DNA from 3 places in the Alkalihalobacillus pseudalcaliphilus genome. Region 3 is predicted to be linked to each of the others. Evidence: predicted binding sites of a transcription regulator. Region 3 holds the regulator's gene; each other region holds the start of a gene.
What was found. The regulator CtsR, encoded in region 3, represses protease genes until heat stress. The targets are predictions, from matches to a motif close to ATGGTCAATAAAGGTCAAACA.

Region 1: the regulator CtsR is predicted to act here: its motif matches at 3,294-3,314, upstream of clpP (ATP-dependent Clp endopeptidase proteolytic subunit ClpP).
Region 2: the regulator CtsR is predicted to act here: its motif matches at 2,415-2,435, upstream of PQ479_RS06600 (ATP-dependent Clp protease ATP-binding subunit).

What each region holds. Positions count from the first base shown of each region.
Region 1 is NZ_JAQQWS010000014.1:18,171-25,723, forward strand. Features, by position in the region: gene PQ479_RS19005 (sensor histidine kinase) at 1-1,576, shown strand, start outside; gene PQ479_RS19010 (response regulator) at 1,573-3,114, shown strand; gene clpP (ATP-dependent Clp endopeptidase proteolytic subunit ClpP) at 3,382-3,963, shown strand; gene PQ479_RS19020 (HPr family phosphocarrier protein) at 4,379-4,633, opposite strand; gene whiA (DNA-binding protein WhiA) at 5,098-6,054, opposite strand; gene PQ479_RS19030 (gluconeogenesis factor YvcK family protein) at 6,157-7,104, opposite strand; gene rapZ (RNase adapter RapZ) at 7,101-7,553, opposite strand, start outside.
Region 2 is NZ_JAQQWS010000001.1:1,315,647-1,323,199, forward strand. Features, by position in the region: gene PQ479_RS06585 (YkvA family protein) at 1-36, opposite strand, end outside; gene PQ479_RS06590 (hypothetical protein) at 453-989, opposite strand; gene PQ479_RS06595 (NAD(P)/FAD-dependent oxidoreductase) at 979-2,112, opposite strand; gene PQ479_RS06600 (ATP-dependent Clp protease ATP-binding subunit) at 2,521-4,665, shown strand; gene PQ479_RS06605 (hypothetical protein) at 5,246-6,274, opposite strand; gene PQ479_RS06610 (ABC transporter permease) at 6,508-7,281, opposite strand; gene PQ479_RS06615 (ABC transporter ATP-binding protein) at 7,278-7,553, opposite strand, start outside.
Region 3 is NZ_JAQQWS010000016.1:65,987-73,539, forward strand. Features, by position in the region: gene disA (DNA integrity scanning diadenylate cyclase DisA) at 1-166, opposite strand, end outside; gene radA (DNA repair protein RadA) at 174-1,547, opposite strand; gene clpC (ATP-dependent protease ATP-binding subunit ClpC) at 1,951-4,398, opposite strand; gene PQ479_RS20005 (protein-arginine kinase McsB) at 4,417-5,493, opposite strand; gene PQ479_RS20010 (protein-arginine kinase activator protein McsA) at 5,495-6,022, opposite strand; gene PQ479_RS20015 (CtsR family transcriptional regulator) at 6,040-6,513, opposite strand; gene PQ479_RS20020 (hypothetical protein) at 6,830-7,129, opposite strand.

The DNA of each region.
Region 1 (7,553 bases), on a different contig from region 3:
ACTCTCAGTCTATAACCATCTCGATTTTATTAGTTATCTCAAATCAGCAGAGGTTGTGCGTGAGCAATATATTTCAGTTAGTGTCGTCAATCAAGTTCTACAAACCATTCTATACGCTGACCAAAGTATTGAGGCATTAAGCCTTTATATTGAAAGAAATCAGCAATTTATCACAACTTCCAAGCAATCGTCCGTCATATATTCACAACAGCTTAACCAATCGAATGTACAATTTTATCAAAAAGCTTATGAAGATCCTTATAATCTTTATATCAAACCATCTGAACAGCAGACTAATGCTTCCTTTACCTTACACCGCTCCTTACAAAATGTGCCCGCTGACAATACATTAGGTTATATTAGTTTGCAAGTAAACGGTCGAAAACTAGAAGAATTAAGTAGGCACCTTTACTCTAGTGGGAATGAGGAATTAATCATTATCACACCAGATGGAAACTCTGTATTTCAATCATCAGCTATTATCGAAGAACGTGATGAGCAGCAATGGATTGAAGCAGTCTCCCGATCAGGTCAGGAAAGCGGTGTGATTGAATGGCAAGAAACGAAGGAACCTTTTGTTCTTATTTATGATACAATCGCAGATTCGCGAGGTGGTTGGAAATTAATTAAAATTATTCCCGAGAGCAGTCTGTTCGAAAGTGCTTACGATGTTGCCTACATAAATATTCTATTTGGAATTTTAGGATTGTCCTTAGTCATACTTGCTACTTTTTTTATATCCTATAAAATTACAAATCCTTTGACGATTCTCGTAAAAAATATCAATGAAGTTAAAAAAGGCAATATGCAAGTTCATTTCAGAACATTAGGTAATGATGAAATTGGTGAATTAGGTGACCAATTTAAAGAAATGGTTCAAAAAATGGACCAACTAATTAACAGAGAATACAAATTAGAAATTGAAAATAAAACGAATCAATTAAAAGCTTTGCAGGCTCAAATAAATCCGCATTTTCTCTATAATGCGCTTCAATCAATTGGTACTCAGGCATTAAAAAGTGATGCACCAAAAGTGTATTCGTTAATCACCGATCTATCAAAAATTATGAGATATGGCATTCACACAGCTGAGTCCTTTGTGCCACTATCACAAGAGCTTAGTTATGTCCGCTCCTATCTATATTTACAGCTACAAAGATTTGAGGAAAAGCTTGAATATTCCATTATTTGTGAAGAAGAATTAAAAGAAATTCCTGTTCCCAAAATGCTCTTACAACCGCTTGTTGAAAACTTTTTTAACCATGGCTTTGAGCAAGGGGAGCAAGCTGGAAAAGTGACGATTACATGCGTTCAAAAAGAGAGACATATTCAAATTGAAGTAAAAGACAATGGAATAGGCATCTCAGCTGAACGACTAGCTCAAATCCAAAAACAGCTTAAAAATCCAGAACCGATGGAAAGCTCTTCAGGGAACGGTGTCGGTCTCCAAAATGTTTATAGAAGGTTAAAGCTATACTATAATGATCAGGCCCATTTGGAATTATTAAAAGATTTATCAGGTGGTTTCTTAGTTCGACTCACGATACCAAATCGTACGGAGAGTGATGAGATTTGAAAGCATTAATTATTGATGACGAAAAACATGTTCGAGAAGGTCTACTCCTCTTAGCAGAATGGTCACGTTTTAACATTAACCACGTTTACGAAGCAACAAATGGTCTAGAAGCACAAGCGATTATTAATGAAGAACAGCCAGATATTATCTTTACCGATATGCGTATGCCAACGTGTAATGGCGTGGAATTACTCAAATGGCTCAGTGAAAACAAGGTTGTTGCCAAAACGATTGTCATTAGTGGTTATGATGACTTTAGTTATACAAAAAACGCCATAAAATATGGGAGCTTTGATTATTTATTAAAACCTATCCAACGAGAAGAGTTAAACGAAACACTCGAGCAGGCTGTTATCGATATCCAAAAGCAAAAACAAACGAGGTTAGAAGAAATCAAAAAAGAAGAGGCCGCTCATGGGCTTCACCCACTTTATTGTAGCAATTGGCTAACCAAACTTATTAGCGATGACACCCTAACAGAAGAAGACCGTCATTTCTATGAAAAAGAATTTAAGCTACATTTGACAAAGTCATCATTTATTATTGGGATTCTTCCAATGAATATGCTTATCCCTTTTATATTCTCAGGGAAAAGTGAAGAGGCTTACCAAACTTTATTTCAACTAACACAGCAAATAACAAAGGAAGTGCCACACCTATACGCGTTCAAAAATATGAATAGACAAGACGAATTCATTATATTAAGTGACACTAATGAAAAAATAGACCAACTAAGTAGGAAACTAAGAGCACTTCTATGGCAAAAATATCGTGTATCGGTTCCGTTCGTTATCGGAGATGTACAGCCACTTCCAAAAAAGAGCTATACAAACACACTTCAACGATTGGATGCCTCTTTACTTTTGAATGAGGCTAAGCAAGAAATTGTAGAAAAGCCTTGGCTCTTATTAGATTATAAAGAGCAGCTTAAGTGGGCAATTGAAGGAGGAGATGCCCGGATTTTAACAGAAACGTTAGACCAACTGTTTACCTCTATCCCCTCTCGCCAACTCACTTGGTCCTTTATAAAAAGATGGCAGGAGCACTTTCAAGTTCTTCAACAGCACTGGCTAACAACTCAGAACTTTATCGAAACGAATGAGCATTATTGGGAGTCGGATGGGCGCTTTTCATTCTCATTATTTACACATGTTCAGCGCACTTTTTTTCATGCTTTAATGAAAAAAGTTCAAGTGCAACTACAACTCGAATCAAATGAACCGACGATCGCTAAAATTGCTCGCTATATTGAATGTCATTATCAGCGGGATATCACTTTACAAGAAATATCCGACCATTTTTATTTGAGTCGAGAATATATTTCACGTAAATTTAAACTTGAATACAAACAAACCATTACTGATTTTCTGACTTCCATCCGAGTTCAGAAGGCTAAAGAACTACTCGCCCATTCTCAACTTAAAATTTACGAAGTTGCCGAGGAAATCGGATATCATCATGATAAATATTTCGCTAAAGTATTTAAAAAACATGTTGGCATGACACCAAGTGAATACCGCCAGAAGCATACTAAATAATATGATTTCAAAGTCATTCGTTACATGTTTGGGAGCTTACTTTCTTTAACATCCCTCTCCTTTCTTGACTCATCTTCAAAAAAGAATTCATTTTTTGTTTCATTTTTTGAAAATTAGGCTATCCTGTAAGAAGGGATTTTTATCAACAATCATGAATAGTAATGTTAAGGGAGGTAAACCATTTGACCTTCTTTGACCTTTTAGGTATGATGTACATAATCACCTCTACAAAAAGATCTCATTTAAATTAAAGGAGGAACTTTTAATATGAATTTAATTCCTACAGTTATTGAACAAACAAATCGTGGTGAGCGTGCTTATGACATTTATTCACGACTTTTAAAAGACCGTATTATTATGTTAGGGTCTGCCATTGATGATAATGTCGCCAATTCTATTGTTGCACAATTATTATTCTTAAATGCCGAGGATCCAGACAAAGATATTTCGCTATATATTAACAGCCCAGGTGGATCTATTACAGCTGGTATGGCGATTTATGATACGATGAACTTTATTAAACCTAAAGTGTCTACAATTTGTATTGGAATGGCCGCATCAATGGGTGCATTCTTACTTGCAGCAGGTGAAAAAGGCAAACGTTTCGCTCTTCCAAATAGTGAAGTCATGATTCACCAACCACTTGGTGGAACACGTGGTCAAGCATCTGATATTGAAATTCACACTCGTCGAATTTTAGAAATGCGTCAGACTTTAAACGAGATTCTTGCTGAAAGAACTGGTCAACCATTAGAAGTGATTCAACGCGATACTGACCGTGATAACTTCATGACGGCAGAAAAAGCTAAAGAATACGGTTTAATTGACGATATCATTAAGCCAAACTAATCATTAAAAAAGTCACCTAAAGCAGTTATGAACTCTTTAGGTGACTTTTCAATTTAACGAGGTCCCCTTTTGTGGATAAGTAATCTACTTTTTTGTTTATCCACATTCAGCTTGATGAATTCTGATAATTCTAATTTATATCCACAATATTATACACAGTGTCCCCAGTTTCATTGCTTTTTCGTCCGTTTGTATTTTCATTTATCCACATATTATTATCTCGGACTCAAGAAAAACAATCGAGTAGTATTTGATCGGATAGCAATTGTAATGGGATATCTCCTGTGTTGGCAAATATAACTAGGCCAACCTTTTTCTCAGGTAGCATTGATGCAAAGCTGCTTACACCTTTCATAACACTTTGGAATAAAAAAAGAGCTTGTTACTTTTTTAAAGTTAGCAAGCTCTCGTTCGTTTATTCTGTTTCTATGAAGTTCGCAAGCGATTCTAACGCTTCTTGTTCATCATGTCCTTCGCATATTAATTTGATTTCCGCTTTATGACCAAGTGCTAAGCTCATTAAACCCATAATGCTTTTTGCGTTTACTTTTTTATTTTCCTTTTCAATGAAGACTTCCGCAGCGAAACGGTTTGCTTCTTGAACAAATCGTGCTGCTGGCCTTGCTTGTAAACCTGTCTTTAATTGGATGACGACATCTTTTTCTACCATTGTTTTCTCCTCCTTTTATATCGTGTTACTTTTATATGCAAGTTACTTATGGACGATGTGCGGAGCTCTACTTTTCGCTATCGAAAATCATACTCCGCGTCCTGGGGTGGAACTGAGCTAATCGGCTACGCCGCAGATCTCAGCTCTGCCACTATGTCCCACGGCAGTCTCCTCATGACTCGCCCGCTGGGTTACTACTAATCCTCAAGTTCACAAAACAATCTAAGACCATTCATTTAAAATGAAAAGCTTGAATGAAGTTCACCAGTTAAAAAGCCAGACACCACTTTCATCTTTGTTGGTGGCGGAGCTGGTTTTGACTCCGCCATGGGCGGTTTGAATGAAAGTGCTTAGGTGCAATAGTCTGTGCCTTGAAGTTAACTGGCTTTTATCTTGTGATAGAAGACCTTAACGGGACAGTACGCCCTTCTTGTTCGTGCGACTGATGGTTTTGTAAACCTGAATCACCTTTTCATTTCAATGGCTTGCCCACTTCTAATTTTGTCGGCGATTTCATCAATTTTTCTTAAGCGGTGGTTAACACCCGACTTACTAACAGTGCCACCATCCACCATTTCACCTAATTCCTTTAGCGTTACATCCTGATGATTCATTCGTAAAATCGCCATTTCCCTAAGCTTAGGAGGTAAATTATCGAGTCCATATTCCTTTTCAACAAGTCGAATATTTTCCACTTGGCGCAAAGCGGCTCCGACCGTTTTATTTAAATTGGCTGTCTCACAATTGACCAAACGATTAACGGAATTTCGCATATCCTTCATAATCCTAACATCTTCGAAATAAAGAAGAGCTTGATGAGCACCAATGATATTAAGGAACTCGGTAATTTTTTCGCTCTCCTTCATATACGTGATGAACCCCTTCTTACGTTCCAATGTTTTTGCATTTAATTGATATTCGTTCATCAAATCACATAACGAGTCATTATGTTCCTCATGGTAGGAGAATATTTCTAAGTGGTAGGAGGACGTTTCAGGATGATTGATCGATCCTCCTGCTAAAAAAGCTCCGCGTAAGTATGCTCTTTTGCAGCAGCTATTCCTTGTAAGCTTAGAAGAAATGGCACGATTAAATGTCAGTCCTTCTCCTAAAATATCCAGCACCTCTAGAAGAGAACGTGCTTGTTTCGAAATACGTACCAAGTAAACATTATTTTTCTTTAATCTCATTTTTTTACGAACGAGAAGCTCCAAGAAAATATCCGGATCTTGCTTTTTTATTAATGTATAAATTCTTCTAGCAATAGCCGCGTTTTCAGTGGTAACATCTAAACTAAATTGTAAATTGTTAAAAGATAGTGTCCCATTCATACGAATTAATGCTGCTAACTCAGCTTTTGTACAACAGTCATCAGCTTCTAATTGAGTGAGCTCTTTTTTGGTCGTGGCTGCGAAGGACATTTTATTCACTCCTTTCAGCCGTGTAGACTATCTTAATTCCTCTATCAAATAAACGCCTATACGCTTATTGCATTGAATAAAGCCCCCACACGGTTTCAATTATTATCTTTGCATCAGTTCTAGCAAGGCTTTGGATACTTTAATTGCATCATGCCTAAGTACATCTTCATGTTCAATGACAAAGTGGTCATTAATAACTTGTATGTTTTTCTTTTCTAAATTATCCAAGTCAACATGAACTGGCTCTGCTTCTTCCAAGGCATATTTTTTCCTTACACTATCTGATACTGGTGAACCATGGACAAGGATATAATCTACAAATTGGTCACCACAATGCTGTAAAATCGCTTCCAAATGTTGATATGCACTATAGGAATCCGTTTCCCCTTTTTGCGTCATAATATTGGAAATATAAACTTTCGGTGCTTTTGCGTCAACAATCGATTCAACAATCCCAGGAACAAGTAGATTTGGCAATACACTCGTATATAAGCTACCAGGCCCAAGCACAATTAAGTCAGCTCGTTGTATTTCGCGTATGCATTCGGAAAGGGCCCTAATATTATCAGGTGTTAAAAAAACCCTACGGATCCTTTTTCCTGATTTAGGGATCGTTGATTCTCCAGTTACAATTGTCCCATCTTCCATTTCAGCATGAAGGACAACGCTCTTATTTGCGGCAGGTAAGACCTTTCCTCTCACATTTAAAACTTTACTTATTTCAGATATACCGTTAGCAAAGTCACCGGTAATAGAGGTCATTCCAGCAAGTAATAAATTTCCTAATGAGTGCCCAGACAGCCCATTTCCGTTTTGAAAACGATGTTGAAATAACTGTTCAACAAGCGGCTCTACTTCTGCCAATGCAATTAAAACATTGCGGATATCACCAGGTGGAGGGACATCAAGTTCTTTACGTAAACGTCCTGAGCTTCCTCCATCATCCGCAACAGTCACGATCGCTGTAATATCTACTGGAAATGTCTTTAGACCTCGTAATAATACCGATAATCCAGTTCCGCCACCTAATACGACTATTTTCTTATTCACGATGTTCTACCTTTACCTTTCTCGATATCACGGTGGCTAATACGTGTATCGTATTCTTGGCTAAAGTAGTCACCAAAATATTCAGCTAGAGTCACGGAACGATGTTTTCCACCCGTACAACCTATACCAATAACAACTTGACTTTTTCCTTCTCTCTTATAGTGAGGAAGCATGTAATCAAGTAAATCTTTTAGTTTATCGATTAACTGCTGGGTTTCACTCCATTTTAATACATACGAAGATACTTCTTCATCTAGTCCAGTTTTGGGACGCATGTGCTCGATATAATGAGGATTTGGTAAAAAGCGAACATCAAATGTCAAATCGGCATCAATAGGAATTCCATACTTAAATCCAAATGATACTACATTTACGACAAATGAAGAAGTATGCTCGGAAGAAAAACTCTCAATTATTTTTTCTCTTAGCTCTACGGGTTTTAAATCAGT
Region 2 (7,553 bases), on a different contig from region 3:
TAATAAAAATAATAATCGTTTGAAGAACCGTTTCATTTTTTCACCTCTTTAGTTTCATGTAACCTCCCTCTAACACTAAAAAAACCTTCACCGCTTCGGTAAAGGTCAAAATGAACAGAAAAAGACCTTTACCGTTATCAGTAAAGGTCTTGCTAACAACATTATGTAAAGTTGCCAACAAAGCCGAGAGCATCTGCTCCGTAATGACGACTTTGCTGTAAAAGCTACTCCCCTTTAGGAGGTTTATTCAGCTGTATTATTTATAAGATTACTTTAATCCTTTTACCTTAACTTGTCAATGTATTTTTTGTTGGAACGTTACCCTAAAGGCGAGGTGCTTTTCTTCAATAAGCTCTCCGAGAATGGAGGCCTACTTTTCCTACAACAACTGGCACCACTTTTACTCTCTATGTTGTTACTTTCAGGCCTTTCCTACAACACCCGGCACCGCTTTAAACGATACCAGCTATTTGTTCTAATGCATGTAATGAATTGATTGTATAATCAATTAATCCTGATATATCATTCATTTGTTCTTCTGTAATCCTTCTTTGAAAATGTAAGGTGATGTGATTATCCCACTGTTTCGCTTGCAGAGGCCTTTTAAATAATTGCGATAACTTTTGTTCTACGTTTAAATCCCGCTCCCAAACTGATTTGAATGCCCCCTCAATTTCAGCACATGTTCTTTCCGGGTTTACAAGTTTGCATTCAAATTGTATAAGTAGTTCACAACTTGGCTCAGTACCGGGTAATTCTAGAAGTTCTGCAGAGATATTTTCTAAATCTGTATGCAAATGGATTTCAGCTTGTACCGTACTAGTCTCTTCTAATTGAAATGTGAGAGAAAACGAACGAGACATATTCGCCAAATCGAGATGGTCTTTTCTCCCGCTTATTATAATTTCTTGATCTAGGTTATCACGGTCATACACTTCATTTTCAAATCCGACCTTCAGATTCTCAAAAACAGTTGGATCAAACAGCATTGCCACCTCCTATTACTTGCTCAATTTTATAAAGATCTAAATCAATTTCGGTATCATTACCTAGTGCAAGCTGTGCTAGTTCCTTCCCTAAATATGGACCGACCGTCAAACCACTTGAACCTAATCCATTTGCAATCATAACGTTTTTAACATGAGGGAGTCGTCCAATGACAGGTAATGCATGCGGTACTACAGGTCTAAACCCCACTTTAATTTCAACTAACTCTTCCTTTTTCATATCTGGTGCTAAGCTAAAAGCTTTACTAAGTATTTCATGGGCTGCACCAGCTGTCGGAATTAAATCAAATCCCTTATCATCTTCATGCGTCGTCCCAATTACCGTTCTTCCTTGTTCAAAAGCAAGCATATATAACGTAGAAGGGGCGATCACAACTGGCCAATCTTCAGTTTCTCTTTCCTGTAGTTGCATGGTTAACAACTGTGCTTTTTGAGGTTTCACTTGAAAATCAACATGAAGAGATCTTAAAGTTTCTTGCCCCCATGCACCTGTTGTTACAATAATTTCATCAGCTGTTAATGTCTGCTGATTAACATTAACTTGTACATATTCCTCATTCTGTCGCGATAAGACCGCATCTCCTTCTATAAAATTTGCTCCTAACTGGATAGCTGCATTTTTTAAAGCCTGACTGAGCTTTTTCCCATCTACCTTTGCCCCACCACTAGCATACGCTGCAAATAATCTCTCTGTTAATAACGGGAACATGTGAGCAACCTGTTCAGACGATAGCTTACTCACATCTCCCATCTCAGGAGCTTGAGCTTTTCTATCTTTGGCTAAAGCAATTATCTTATCAATTTTACTTTCATCAGTATGTACATGTAACGCCCCTACCTTTTGATAGCCCACATCGTATTCGTCATGTTTGGCTAACATCTCTACTAACTTAGGGTAATAGGCGGCTCCATTTCTCGCCAAAAAATACCAAGCCTTATTTCGACGTTGGGATAACCACGGACTAATAATCCCTGCTGCTACATCTGTCGCTTTTCCCTGGTCGTTTCGATCGATCAACGTAACTTTCTCGTTCAAAGCGGCTAAATGAAAAGCTGCTGATGCTCCTAATATTCCCGCTCCAATAATGACATAATGTTTCCCCATCTAAAAAACACCCTTTCTTCTAATCATTATTATAATTCGTACATGTTTATAAACAAAGGCATAACGGGTAATGGTTTACAAAACAGAACAAATAACCAAGAAAAACATTCACGTGCGGTGAATCCCATAGGACGTAGTGACAGAGCTGTGCTCCACTGACGTAGCCAGTTAGCTTAGTGCCACCCCATAGGGGACGAGGAGCATGATTTTCGGTAGCGACGAGTAGTGCTCCATGTTCGCACTCTTTCATACAAAATTTTTAAAGCAAAAAACTTGAAAGTCAGAAAAGGTCAGAGTATACTATAATCAATAAAGGTCAAATATAGTCAAAGTCAAATAATTGACCTTCACTCATTGAATCTTTCAACTTCGATGAAACATTTACATTTATTGAAGGAGGCACAACCAATGAAATGTCAAAACTGTCAACAACATGAAGCACGTATAAATATTCGTTTACAATATAACCACGAGCAACACGAAATGAAACTATGTTCAGCCTGCTACCAAGAAATACAGAAGTCCAAGCAAATACCATCTGGATTTAATGGTGGATTTGACCATTCTATGGGAATGGACCATTTATTCCAATCACTACTAGGTAATCAAGGTCAGAATAACGAACAAAAGAATCAACCACAGCCCAGCCAACGAAAAGGTGGCGGTGGCTTTCTTGACCAATTTGGATACAACTTAACCGATGCAGCAAGAGCCGGTTTAATCGATCCTGTTATTGGCCGTAATGCTGAGGTCGAACGTGTAATTGAAATATTAAATCGACGCAATAAAAATAACCCCGTATTAATCGGAGAGCCCGGAGTTGGAAAAACAGCGATCATCGAAGGATTTGCCCTTAAAATCGCTGAAGGTGATGTACCAGATAAATTAAAGAAGAAAGAGGTAATCTTACTTGATGTTGCCTCACTAGTTTCCAATACAGGAATACGCGGACAATTTGAAGAAAGAATGAAACAGCTTATTTCCGAGCTACAACAAAGAAAAAACGTCATTCTTTTTATCGATGAACTCCACCTCATTGTTGGAGCAGGTTCAGCAGAAGGCTCGATGGATGCAGGTAATATACTTAAGCCAGCTTTAGCACGAGGTGAGTTACAGCTAGTCGGTGCAACCACCTTGAAAGAGTATCGTGATATCGAAAAAGACGCTGCTTTAGAACGTCGTTTCCAACCTGTAACCGTCCTAGAACCTAATCAAGAAGAAGCGGTTAAGATTTTAAAAGGAATTCAATCTAAATATGAAGATTTCCACCAAGTCAAGTTTACCGATGAGGCCATTACCGCTTGTGTACATTTATCATCACGTTATATCCAAGATCGTTTCTTACCAGATAAAGCGATTGACCTTTTAGATGAAGCAGGTTCTAAAAAGAACTTACAAGCAGGTATAACAAGTCAAGATGATGTGAAACAACGCTTAACAGAAATCGAAGTTGAAAAAGACCAAGCCTTACAACTCGAAAACTATGAGTTAGCTGCTAAACTTCGTGATGAAGAGGTCAAGCTTGAAAAGGAACATTCAGATTCAACTCAAACAAAACGTACTAAGGTCACAGTCGAAGATATTGAACAAATCATCGAAAAGAAAACAGGTATTCCTGTAGGTAAAATCCAAAAGAACGATGCGGCCAAAATGAAAAATCTAGCTGCTTCTTTAGCTGGGAAAGTAATTGGTCAAGAAGAAGCCGTCAATAAAGTCGCAAAAGCAATACGTCGTTCTCGAGCTGGCCTAAAAGCCAAACATCGCCCAATCGGTTCCTTCCTATTCGTCGGACCAACTGGTGTCGGTAAAACTGAGCTCACCAAGACATTAGCCGCTGAATTATTTGGTTCAAAAGAGGCAATGGTTCGATTGGATATGAGTGAATACATGGAGAAGCATTCTGTTTCTAAATTAATCGGTTCTCCCCCAGGGTATATCGGACATGATGAAGCTGGTCAGTTAACGGAAAAAGTGCGTAGAAAACCATATTCCATCATTTTATTAGATGAGATTGAAAAAGCACATCCAGATGTACAGCACATGTTTTTACAAATCTTAGAAGATGGACACTTAACGGATAGTCAAGGTCGTAAGGTAAGCTTCAAAGACACGGTTATTATAATGACAAGTAATGCAGGCGTTGCTACTAAAAAAGTAGAAGTAGGTTTTGAAAAAGGGAATGGAGCGATGAAAGAGGCTTCTGTACTAGATTCATTATCAAGCTTCTTTAAACCTGAATTCCTTAACCGTTTTGATAATATCATTGAATTTAAACATCTCGAAAAAGAGCATTTGATTGAAATTGTAGAGTTAATGATAAACGAATTAAGACATTCAATGGCGTCGAAAAATGTAAATCTCGAGGTTAGCCAGTCCGCTAAAGAAAAGCTAGCGGTGCTAGGTTACCACAAAGCGTTTGGTGCTAGGCCACTTCGTCGGACTATTCAAGAACATCTCGAAGACAAAATAACCGATATCATTTTAGATGAAGAACAAGTTCAATCCATTAAAGTGGACATGGAGAATGACTCAATCATTGTAAAGTTTAACTAGTTTATGTCATACAAAAGAGGCAGCCTAAGGGCTGCCTCTTTTGTATGACAGTTGGTGCGAACATAGTGCGCTGCTCGTCGCTACAGAAATATTCGCTCCGCGTCCTGCGGGGTGTCGCTGAGCTAATCGGCTATGCCAGCGGATCTCAGCCCGTCACTACGTCCCATGGAGTCTCCGCATAATTCGCCCGCTTGGGTTAGTCTAAAATTTCAAGTTCAAAAAACATTCTTAGGATAATCATTAGTATGAAAAGCACAAAACCAAAATGAAAGAAAGACCACTAATCAAAAAAGCCAAAATCAGCTTAGATAAATGCCTGTTGTTAATGGTTGTAATTACGGGTTTGTTTTTGATATCAAATTGACTGTCTTATTCACTCAGGCTATATTGAGTGCTCTTTTTCAGCTTCATTTCTGTGTATTTTCATTTGCTCCACATTGAGGGGCTGCTTTTACCTCTTCATTACCGCGTATTTTCATTTACTCCGCTTTGGCGGCTAGTTTCACCTCTTTACCACCCCATGACTATTATGAATGTCGGCAGCAAAGAGGTATCTGATTCCAGATATAAAAATGGCTTATCAAATGTTCACCATTATTTCAACAAATTTTTCTCCATTTAATTCTTCCACAAGTTCTCCTTCTAGATTCGCACCGTCCTCTCCATATATGTCAAGAATATGGTCCCTCTGATATAATTCAGGTGCAAATTGAATTTTTACATTTACTTCAGCTGAATCATCAATATCCTCTGGATACAAAATTCTTAAAGCAAAAGATCCGTCCGAATTGACGAAAGATGAATCTGAATAACCGATTGTCACATAATCAGTAATCTCCAAATTAGCTTTCACTTCTGCCCCATCCGCCAAATTAGAACGCCCGGTTATATAATAATATTTACTATCATGCTCAACTTGAATATTATCCAACCAAACATCAACATCTCCTTGGTCATTCGGATAATTCATGACTGGCTCTTCTGATTCAAGTACAACAAACTCTCCTTCGATTGGTTCATGCGACACCAGAACCTGAGCCATATATTCAAGCACCTGTGCGCTCTCATAGTCTATACGAGTATAAGGTCCTGTTATTTGGCCTAAATCTTCTCCATAATGCTGATACACTTCATCAGGCTGTGTAGCAGTCGATTTAAAAGTGGCAGAAATAGCAATTTCAGTATCATATTTTTGCGGATGCTTTAATTCTGTCGAAAAGCTACCATCCTCTTCTACGTCTAACCATACTCCATAATTAATAAACGTATAATCTAGCGAATCAGGCTGTACCCAGACCTTTGTTCCAGGTATGAGATTGGACTTCCCCTCTACTTCATAATGCTCTTCAAATTCCTCTACCTTTATTTCTAACCTTACTTCTAAATCCCCTTGATCATCCGGAGCGTCACCTGCACCAAGAGCCGTTACATCAACAGACTTTCTCTCTGTTCCCTTTGTTTCTTCTGACTCTTCTTCGTTATTGTCTGTAATAACAGGTTCATCTGTTTCTGCTTCCACTTCTTCACTTGATGTTGTACCACCATTATTACAAGCAACAATAAATAAAAGTGAACTTGTAACCAGAACATACAATAGCCATTTTTTCAATTTTCACTCTTCCCTTTCTAGTTTTTCTCAATTATTAAGTATCCATGTAATTACTACCCTTTTCAATAAGGAAAAAAACCTATTTATTACCATTTTTTAGAAATGATTACTATAAAGAGGGAAGACACAAGTAGGTTTATAGCATTTTAGACCAAAAGGACCATAACTAATCTCTCGCACACAAAAAACCAAAACAAAAAATACCCGCCTTATCAATAAGACGAGTATTTTTATTATATTTTTGACCAAGATCTCATTTTCTTTGTAGCTATATACAATAAACATCCAGTGAGTAGGAGAGTCGTAATAAGTGACATCCAAAGCTCCCCACTTGATGATCGTACTAGAATTTGACCAGCCTCCGCTTGTAATTGGGTTGGGCTCCATTTCATAAAAGCGGGGATAAGCATGTCTGCCAAAGCTAAAATTGCGACAATACAAATGGTGAGTCCGGCAATCCCTGCCCCGTTTCTTAAGAATGTGCTTATACATAACGTTAAGGCAATAAGAAAGCCAATCCACAAAAGATAAATAAGTGTACTATATACGAGCTTTTCTAGCGTAACAGTACCGAATAATTGTACAGTATAATACCATGTCAAAAAGTAACTAAGTCCAAAACTAACACCAAATAATATAAGCAAACTCATCCATTTACTTAAAATATAGTGAACAAACGAAACGGGTCTAACTAGAACAAATACAATCGAACCGTTATTTCTCTCATGAGCAATGGAGTTCATCGAAGCTAGCACAAAAAGTAACGTACCTAGTAGAGCAAATTGTGACAAGGTGCCGATTAACACTTCTGATGCGTACGGTGTTGGAATATCAATAACCGCTCCTTCTGGCAATCCACCTGCGGCTTCTAATAATTGAGGCAAATAATACATACTTAACGGTTGCGAGATACCCAAAATACATAAGGCAATGGGTAACCATATCCATTTCCCGTTTCTTAAACTTTCCGTCCATTCTTTTTTTACCAATATAGCTATGGCATTCATTTTTGTAACACCTCCAAATACGCCTGTTCTAACGTAACAGGATTGGCATTAAAATATTCCACATCCATCCCCTTTTCAAGTAGTCTTCTCCAGCAAAGATTAGCATCATATCCTTTCTCCACTTGTAAGAGAACTTCATTATCCGCTACTTCTTTTACATGTAGAATGCCTTCACCTGTCTGAAACACATTCTTTAAGGTTGTTTTCGTTTTAATTTGGATTGTCAGTTCTTCCATACTTGAGCGGAGCTGTTCAAGCTCTCCATTCCATTT
Region 3 (7,553 bases):
AAAAGCCACCGTCAACAATATTCATCATTTCATTGTTGTAACCGAGCACGATTAATCCACCTGTATTTGCTCTTAAAACATTATCAATTCCTGCTCGTAATGCTGTTCCTGGTGACACTAACCTTAATACGTCTTGAATAAAATTACTCTTTTTACGTTCATCCATTTCTCTATTACCCTCCTAACACCGTATCCAATGCTTCCTCTAAGCTAGAAACACCAACCACTTCGATCCCCTTTGGAAATGTCCAACCACCGATATTTTTCTCAGGAATAATAACTCTTTTAAAGCCTAGTTTAGCAGCTTCGTTGACTCTTTGTTCAATTCGAGCTACTCTTCTTATTTCACCAGTTAAACCAATTTCACCGATGGCGACATCCATTGGATTGGTCACTTGATTTCTAAAGCTTGAAGCAATGCTTATAGCCACCGCTAAATCTACGGCTGGCTCATCTAATCGTATGCCCCCTGCGACATTTAAATAGGCGTCTTGGTTTTGTAATAATAAGCCGACTCGCTTTTCTAATACAGCCATTAATAAGGAGACTCGATTATGGTCAATTCCCGTTGCCATTCTTCTAGGATTCCCAAAACTAGTTGGACTGATTAGCGCTTGTAGCTCAACCAATACCGGACGAGTCCCTTCCATTGATGCAACTACAATGGAACCTGCCACACCTTGTGAACGTTCTTCAAGAAAGATTTCTGAAGGGTTTAACACCTCTTCAAGACCTAGCTCTTTCATTTCAAAAATGCCCATTTCATTCGTCGATCCAAAACGATTTTTGACCGCTCGTAATATTCGATATGTATGATGTCTCTCCCCTTCAAAATAAAGAACAGAATCAACCATATGCTCAAGTAATTTGGGCCCAGCAATTGAACCTTGCTTTGTTACATGACCGACGATAAAAATGGACACACCTTTTGTCTTAGCTATTTTCATAAATGTTGCTGTACATTCTCGAACTTGTGCAACACTACCCGGAGCAGAGGAAATTTCGTCTTGATATACCGTTTGAATGGAATCAATAATCACTAATACTGGATTAACTTCATCTATAGCTTGCTCGATGAGACTAATATCAGTTTCTGCTAAAACAAACAACTCATCATTGCTTAAATGTAACCTATCGGCCCGAAGTTTCGTTTGCTTCACGGACTCTTCACCTGAAATATAAAGGACACGTTGCTTCTCGGCAGCAAGCTTTGATGAAAGTTGTAAAAGTAGCGTTGATTTACCAATACCCGGGTCACCACCAACTAAAACAAGTGAGCCAGGTACAACGCCACCACCAAGTACTCGATTTAGCTCCACCATAGTCGTATTTATTCTCGGTTCCTTCTCACTTTCAACCTTCATAATCGATTGTGGTTTGGCCACTCCCTGTGTCGAGGTTACATACCCTCTACTTGAGGCCTTGACTGCTTGCTCAAATTCTTCCACCATCGTATTCCAACCCTGACAACCAGGGCACTTCCCCATCCATTTAGCTGATTCATATCCACATTCTTGACAAACAAACTTGGTCTTTTTTTTCGCCACCTAACCTACCTACTTCCTTGAAACATTCTTGCTTATATTGTAGCAAAAATCAGCTATAAAAGTTGGAATTATGATCCTATGTTTATACTCTTATTAGAATGACCCTCTAGCATGAAAATTAAGCATTGATTTTGGATGAAAGTATACTTAGTATGACGTGGAGATATAACTTTCGCCTATGTTATTGCCTTGTTTTTCGTTTTGTACGTTTTTTCACTCTCTTTTTCAGATCGAAAATCCGGCATTCCGCATATTTTAACGCGTTACTAATGGCATGGACATAACCTACTTTATATAATTTTCTTCTATATCTTGACTACCTTTTATTGTATGGTAAAAAGCCAGGAGTTTATGACAACTCCTGGCCCTTCAAAGAAAATGTTACTAGCTCTCTTAAAAAGACCTAGTTTTTAACTTTCGTATCTTCTTTAGCAACAACATATAATTCATCATCTTTTACATCAATGACCGCTCTTTGTCCCTTTGAAATCGTACCCTTTAACAACTCTTCAGATAACCGATCCTCCACTTGCTTTTGCAAAGCACGGCGTAATGGTCTTGCTCCATACTCTGGATCATAACCAATATCAGTAATTTTATCTAATGCCTTCTCCGTTAACTCTAAGTCAATTCCTTGCTCATAAAGACGCTTCTTTAACTGCTCTGCCATTAAATTCGTAATTTCACGAACATGCTTCTTCTCAAGTGAGTGGAAAACAATAATTTCATCGATACGATTTAAAAATTCTGGGCGGAAGCTACGTTTTAACTCGCTCATAACTTTATCTTTCATATCTTTATATTCTTGACCTTCACTTTCAATAGCGAAACCTAAATATTTGTTTCGTTTTAAAGCACTCGCCCCAACATTAGATGTCATGATAATAGCTGTATTACGAAAATCAACCGTACGCCCTTTTGAATCGGTTAAACGTCCATCCTCAAGCACTTGAAGTAAAATGTTAAAGACTTCTGGATGTGCTTTTTCAATTTCATCTAATAAAATCACTGAATATGGTTTACGACGTACCTTCTCTGTTAATTGTCCGCCTTCTTCATGACCGACATATCCAGGAGGAGAACCTACTAGGCGACTCGTCGCATGCTTTTCCATATACTCTGACATATCAATTCGAATAACCGAGTCTTCATCACCAAATAACGTTTCAGCTACCGCTCTTGCTAATTCGGTTTTACCAACACCCGTAGGCCCTAAGAATATAAAAGAACCAATTGGACGCTTCGGATCCTTCAAGCCTGCACGAGCACGGCGTACCGCTTTGGAGATTGATACGACCGCCTCTTCTTGGCCAACGACACGACCGTGAAGAATCTCTTCCATACGTAATAGACGATCCGTTTCTTCCTCTGCTAATTTCGAAACAGGTACTCCCGTCCAGCTTGCTACAACTTGGGCAATATCATCAACGACCACTTCTGTGTTTTCTTGACCTTGTTTTTTCTTCCACTCATTCTTCATTTCATCTACATCTTCACGCAGACGCTGTTCTGAATCACGTAATGATGCTGCTTTTTCAAATTCTTGGCTTTGTACAGCTGCATCTTTTTCTTTCCTTGTCTCTTCCAGCTTTTGTTCAAGTTCTTTTAAGTTCGGTGGAGCTGTATAGGAACGAAGACGAACTTTAGAAGCTGCTTCATCAATTAAATCAATCGCTTTATCTGGTAAAAAACGATCGGTAATATATCGATCTGATAGTTTCACGGCTTCAGAGATGGCATCATCTGTAATCGTAACGCGATGATGAGCTTCATAACGATCACGCAGGCCATGGAGAATCTGAATAGACTCTTCTAATGTTGGCTCATTGACTTGTATAGGCTGGAACCTACGCTCTAATGCCGCATCCTTTTCAATATACTTACGGTATTCATCTAATGTGGTCGCTCCAATACATTGAAGCTCCCCACGTGCTAATGACGGCTTTAAGATATTTGAAGCATCAATCGCCCCTTCAGCTCCACCTGCACCAATTAACGTGTGTAATTCATCAATGAATAAAATAACATTGCCTGCTTGGCGAATTTCATCCATAACCTTTTTTAAACGGTCCTCAAATTCACCACGATATTTAGTTCCAGCAACAACTGTTCCCATATCTAATGTCATAACTCTTTTATTTCGAAGTGTTTCCGGTACCTCATTCGCAATAATCGCTTGTGCTAATCCTTCAGCTATTGCTGTTTTACCAACACCTGGCTCACCAATTAAGACAGGGTTATTTTTTGTACGCCTACTTAAAACTTGAATAACACGCTCAATTTCCTTACTACGACCTATAACAGGGTCAAGTGCTTCCTCACGGGCAATCGCAGTTAAATCACGAGCTAAGCTGTCTAAAGTCGGTGTGCTAGCATGGCTTGCTGCTCCACTTTGTTGTGCAGAGCTACCGACTTCATTACTCCCTAATAATTGCAACACTTGCTGACGAGCTTTATTTAAACTAACTCCGAGATTATTCAAGACTCGAGCGGCTACACCTTCACCTTCACGAATTAAACCAAGCAAGATATGTTCGGTACCTACATAGGAGTGACCAAGCTTACGTGCTTCATCCATGGATAATTCAATGACCTTTTTTGCACGCGGTGTATAATGAATAGTTTTAGATCCTTCTTGGCCTTTACCAATAAGCGTTTCCACTTCTTTTTGGATTTTCTCAGAGCCTAAGCCTAATGCCTGTAAAGCTTTCGCTGCAATTCCTTCACCTTCTCGGATTAAACCTAAAAGAATATGCTCTGTTCCTATATTATTATGTCCTAAGCGAATTGCTTCTTCCTGTGCCAAAGCTAATACCTTTTGTGCTCGTTCTGTAAAACGTCCAAACATCATAGACGCCCACCTCCATCATTAGTTATCTGTCTTCTCCTCTAATTGCAAGCGCTCACGTATTAACGCAGCTCTTCTTTCATCACGCTGGTCAGCGTTCAGCACATCTCCAGCAAATTGCTGCAAAAATCCCGGCTGTGTTAAAATCATTAATTCATTAAGGATATTCCCTGATATTCCTTTTATTAACCCTAAATCAATACCTAAGCGAACATCTGATAAGCGTTGAGTTGCTTCTTTGGATTCTATGACCCTACTGTGAGCCAAAATACCATATGAACGATATACTCGGTCTTCAAGTTGAAGCTTTGAATTTTCCAATAAGTACTCTCTAGCTGCCTTTTCTTGTTGAATAAGTTGGAGAACTACACCTCTTAAATCCTCCACAATATCTTTTTCAGATTTTCCTAAAGTTAACTGGTTAGATACTTGAAATAGGTTACCTAATGCTTCGCTACCTTCACCGTAAATTCCTCTAACAACTAATCCTAATTGATTAATTGCAGGTAAAATCCGATTTAATTGTTGGGTCATCGCAAGTGCTGGTAAGTGCATCATAACCGATGCCCGTAAGCCCGTTCCAACATTTGTGGGACAACTCGTTAAATACCCCCGCTTTTCATCAAAGGCATAAGTGAGGTGTTCTTCAATCCAATCATCTATTTCACCGGCAGTTTCCAACCCATTTATTAATTGAAAGCCCGGAAATAAGCATTGAATGCGAAGATGGTCCTCTTCATTTAACATAATACTTATAGATTCATCCTCACTTAATAATACGGCACCAAACTTAGATTGTTCCGCCAAATTTGGACTTATTAAATGCTTCTCAACTAACACCCTTTTTTCATTAACCCTCATATCTTCCATTAACAAAAGCTCTAATGGCTTAACACTTTCGGGCCTCTTATCTTTTAACGCCTCATCAACATGCTTAACTATAGCTTGAGATTCCTCAGTAGAAGCTAAAAGGGGGAACTTAAATTGCTTTATATTACGAGCAAGACGAATTCGACTACTTAATACAATCTCTGATTCCACGCCATCCTCTTTCATCCAAGGGCTGATGGCCTCTGATATAAATCGTTCTAAAGACATGTCAAGAGCCCTCCTCTTGTTCATTCATTAATACGGTTAATTGCTTTACTTCATCACGAATTCGCGCAGCTTCTTCAAATTCTTCTTTATCAATGAATTTTTTCATTTCTGTTTTTAGTTCCGTAATCTGACGCTTTAATTGGATTTTTCCCCCGATACGTTTAGGCACTTTGCCTGCATGAACTTTATTACCACTATGCACTCTTTTTAAAATTGGTTCTAACTTCAATTCAAAGTTCTCATAACAATGAGCACAACCAAAGCGACCGATTCTTGTAAATTGTTCATAAGTCATGCCGCAATTATCACATGTCAGATTATTTATAGATGCTGATTTCCCTTGTACAGGCTGCTCAAAATTTAATAATCCAGATAGTAATTGATGAATAGAGAAGCTATTTGTACCAGGGAATTGCTCACCCTTCTCCCTTGCACATTGTTCACAAATATGGAATTCTGTTTTTTCCCCATTTATGATTTTGGTAAAATGTAATGTTGCTTGCCTTTGTTGACAATCTTGACACTGCATGTTCTACACCACCTAACTTATTCATCTGTATCAATATACTTTAATGTTCGTATCATTGCTTTTAACAAATTGGCTCTAATTTCGTCACGATGCTGAATCGATGTTTGATAGTGAGTTCTTTCCATGGCACTAAGCATTAATTTGCATTCACGCTTTGAAATGGACTCCTCTTCATATAAGCGTATAATGATATTTTCCGCTGCCTGCTGGTCAATCCCGCGTCCAATTAACTCAATAATTTGATCATATAAAGCAATTTCAGTAGCGGGTTGTACTTTAATAATACGGATATATCCACCACCACCCCTTTTACTTTCTACCAAATATCCTTTTTCAATTGTAAATCGTGTTCCAATAACATAATTTATCTGGGAAGGGACACATTGAAATTGACGTGCGAGTTCACTTCTTTTTATTTCGACAATATCTTTACCACTATTCAAAAGTATTTTCTTTAAATAGCCTTCAATAACATCGGAAACATTTTTCAACTTATTCCCTCCTTCCAAAAAGGCATTCCCTTTGACAAAATACTACAATTTTTGACTTTGACTATCTTTGACTTTATACGTATATTATAAGCAAGCACGAATAAAAGTGCAACAAATCTACTCCACCTAGTATAGCCTTATATCTTATAAAACATTCGTATGATGTATTGATACCGCACAGGTAGAAATAAGGTTGATTCATTTATAAGAGTTTAGTTCGTTACTTTTTAGACTTGGAGTATGCCAAAAAATCCATTTTGAAATTAGGTGCTTCAAAATGGATTTCACGCTCCAGAAATAATCTCCTTACAATCAGTTACGAATACCTTACTTTATTCTTATAATCAAAAATAAAATAACCAACTAAGAAACCAATTCCAGGTCCTATACTAACCGCATATAACATGGAAATTGGTGAGAACATACTTAGTAAAATGCCTAACCCCGCTCCCATAATCATTCCATATGTTAACAAATTAACAGATTGATTCTGCTCTTCTTCCTTATATTTGCCCTTTTTATAATTATATATCATACTTCTGATGACAAATACCGATATGGTTCCAACTATGAGAAGAGGTAACACAGCCATCAAAATATCAGTAAACAACTCCATATCAGGACCACCTTTCACCTCAAAATTAAATAAAATAATCTAAACAATAAGTTATTTATTACTTTAACATATTTCTTACGTTCATGCTGTACGAAGATAAATTCCCTACAAACGATTATAATAAAGACAAATATTAGTCACCTAGCAAATCGTTCTTCAATCTTTTTCAGGTGCCTTGCTTCTAGGTGCTGTTTTTCCAAACAGTCCCTTTTGCTGCGAGCTTGATCTGCCTGACAACGTCCTACTGTCTCTTCGGTCCTCTTCTTTCAGGGCATGAAGCTTCTTCTCCGATGTCTCTCACGAACGTATTTGATTCTCTTCCTTCGATCGCTTTCCGGGGCTTCGCTTCGTAGGAGCTGCTTCTTCGAACCAGCGCTCTTTTGCGCCGAGTATACTCTTTATGCATATTAAAAAGCACAATCCA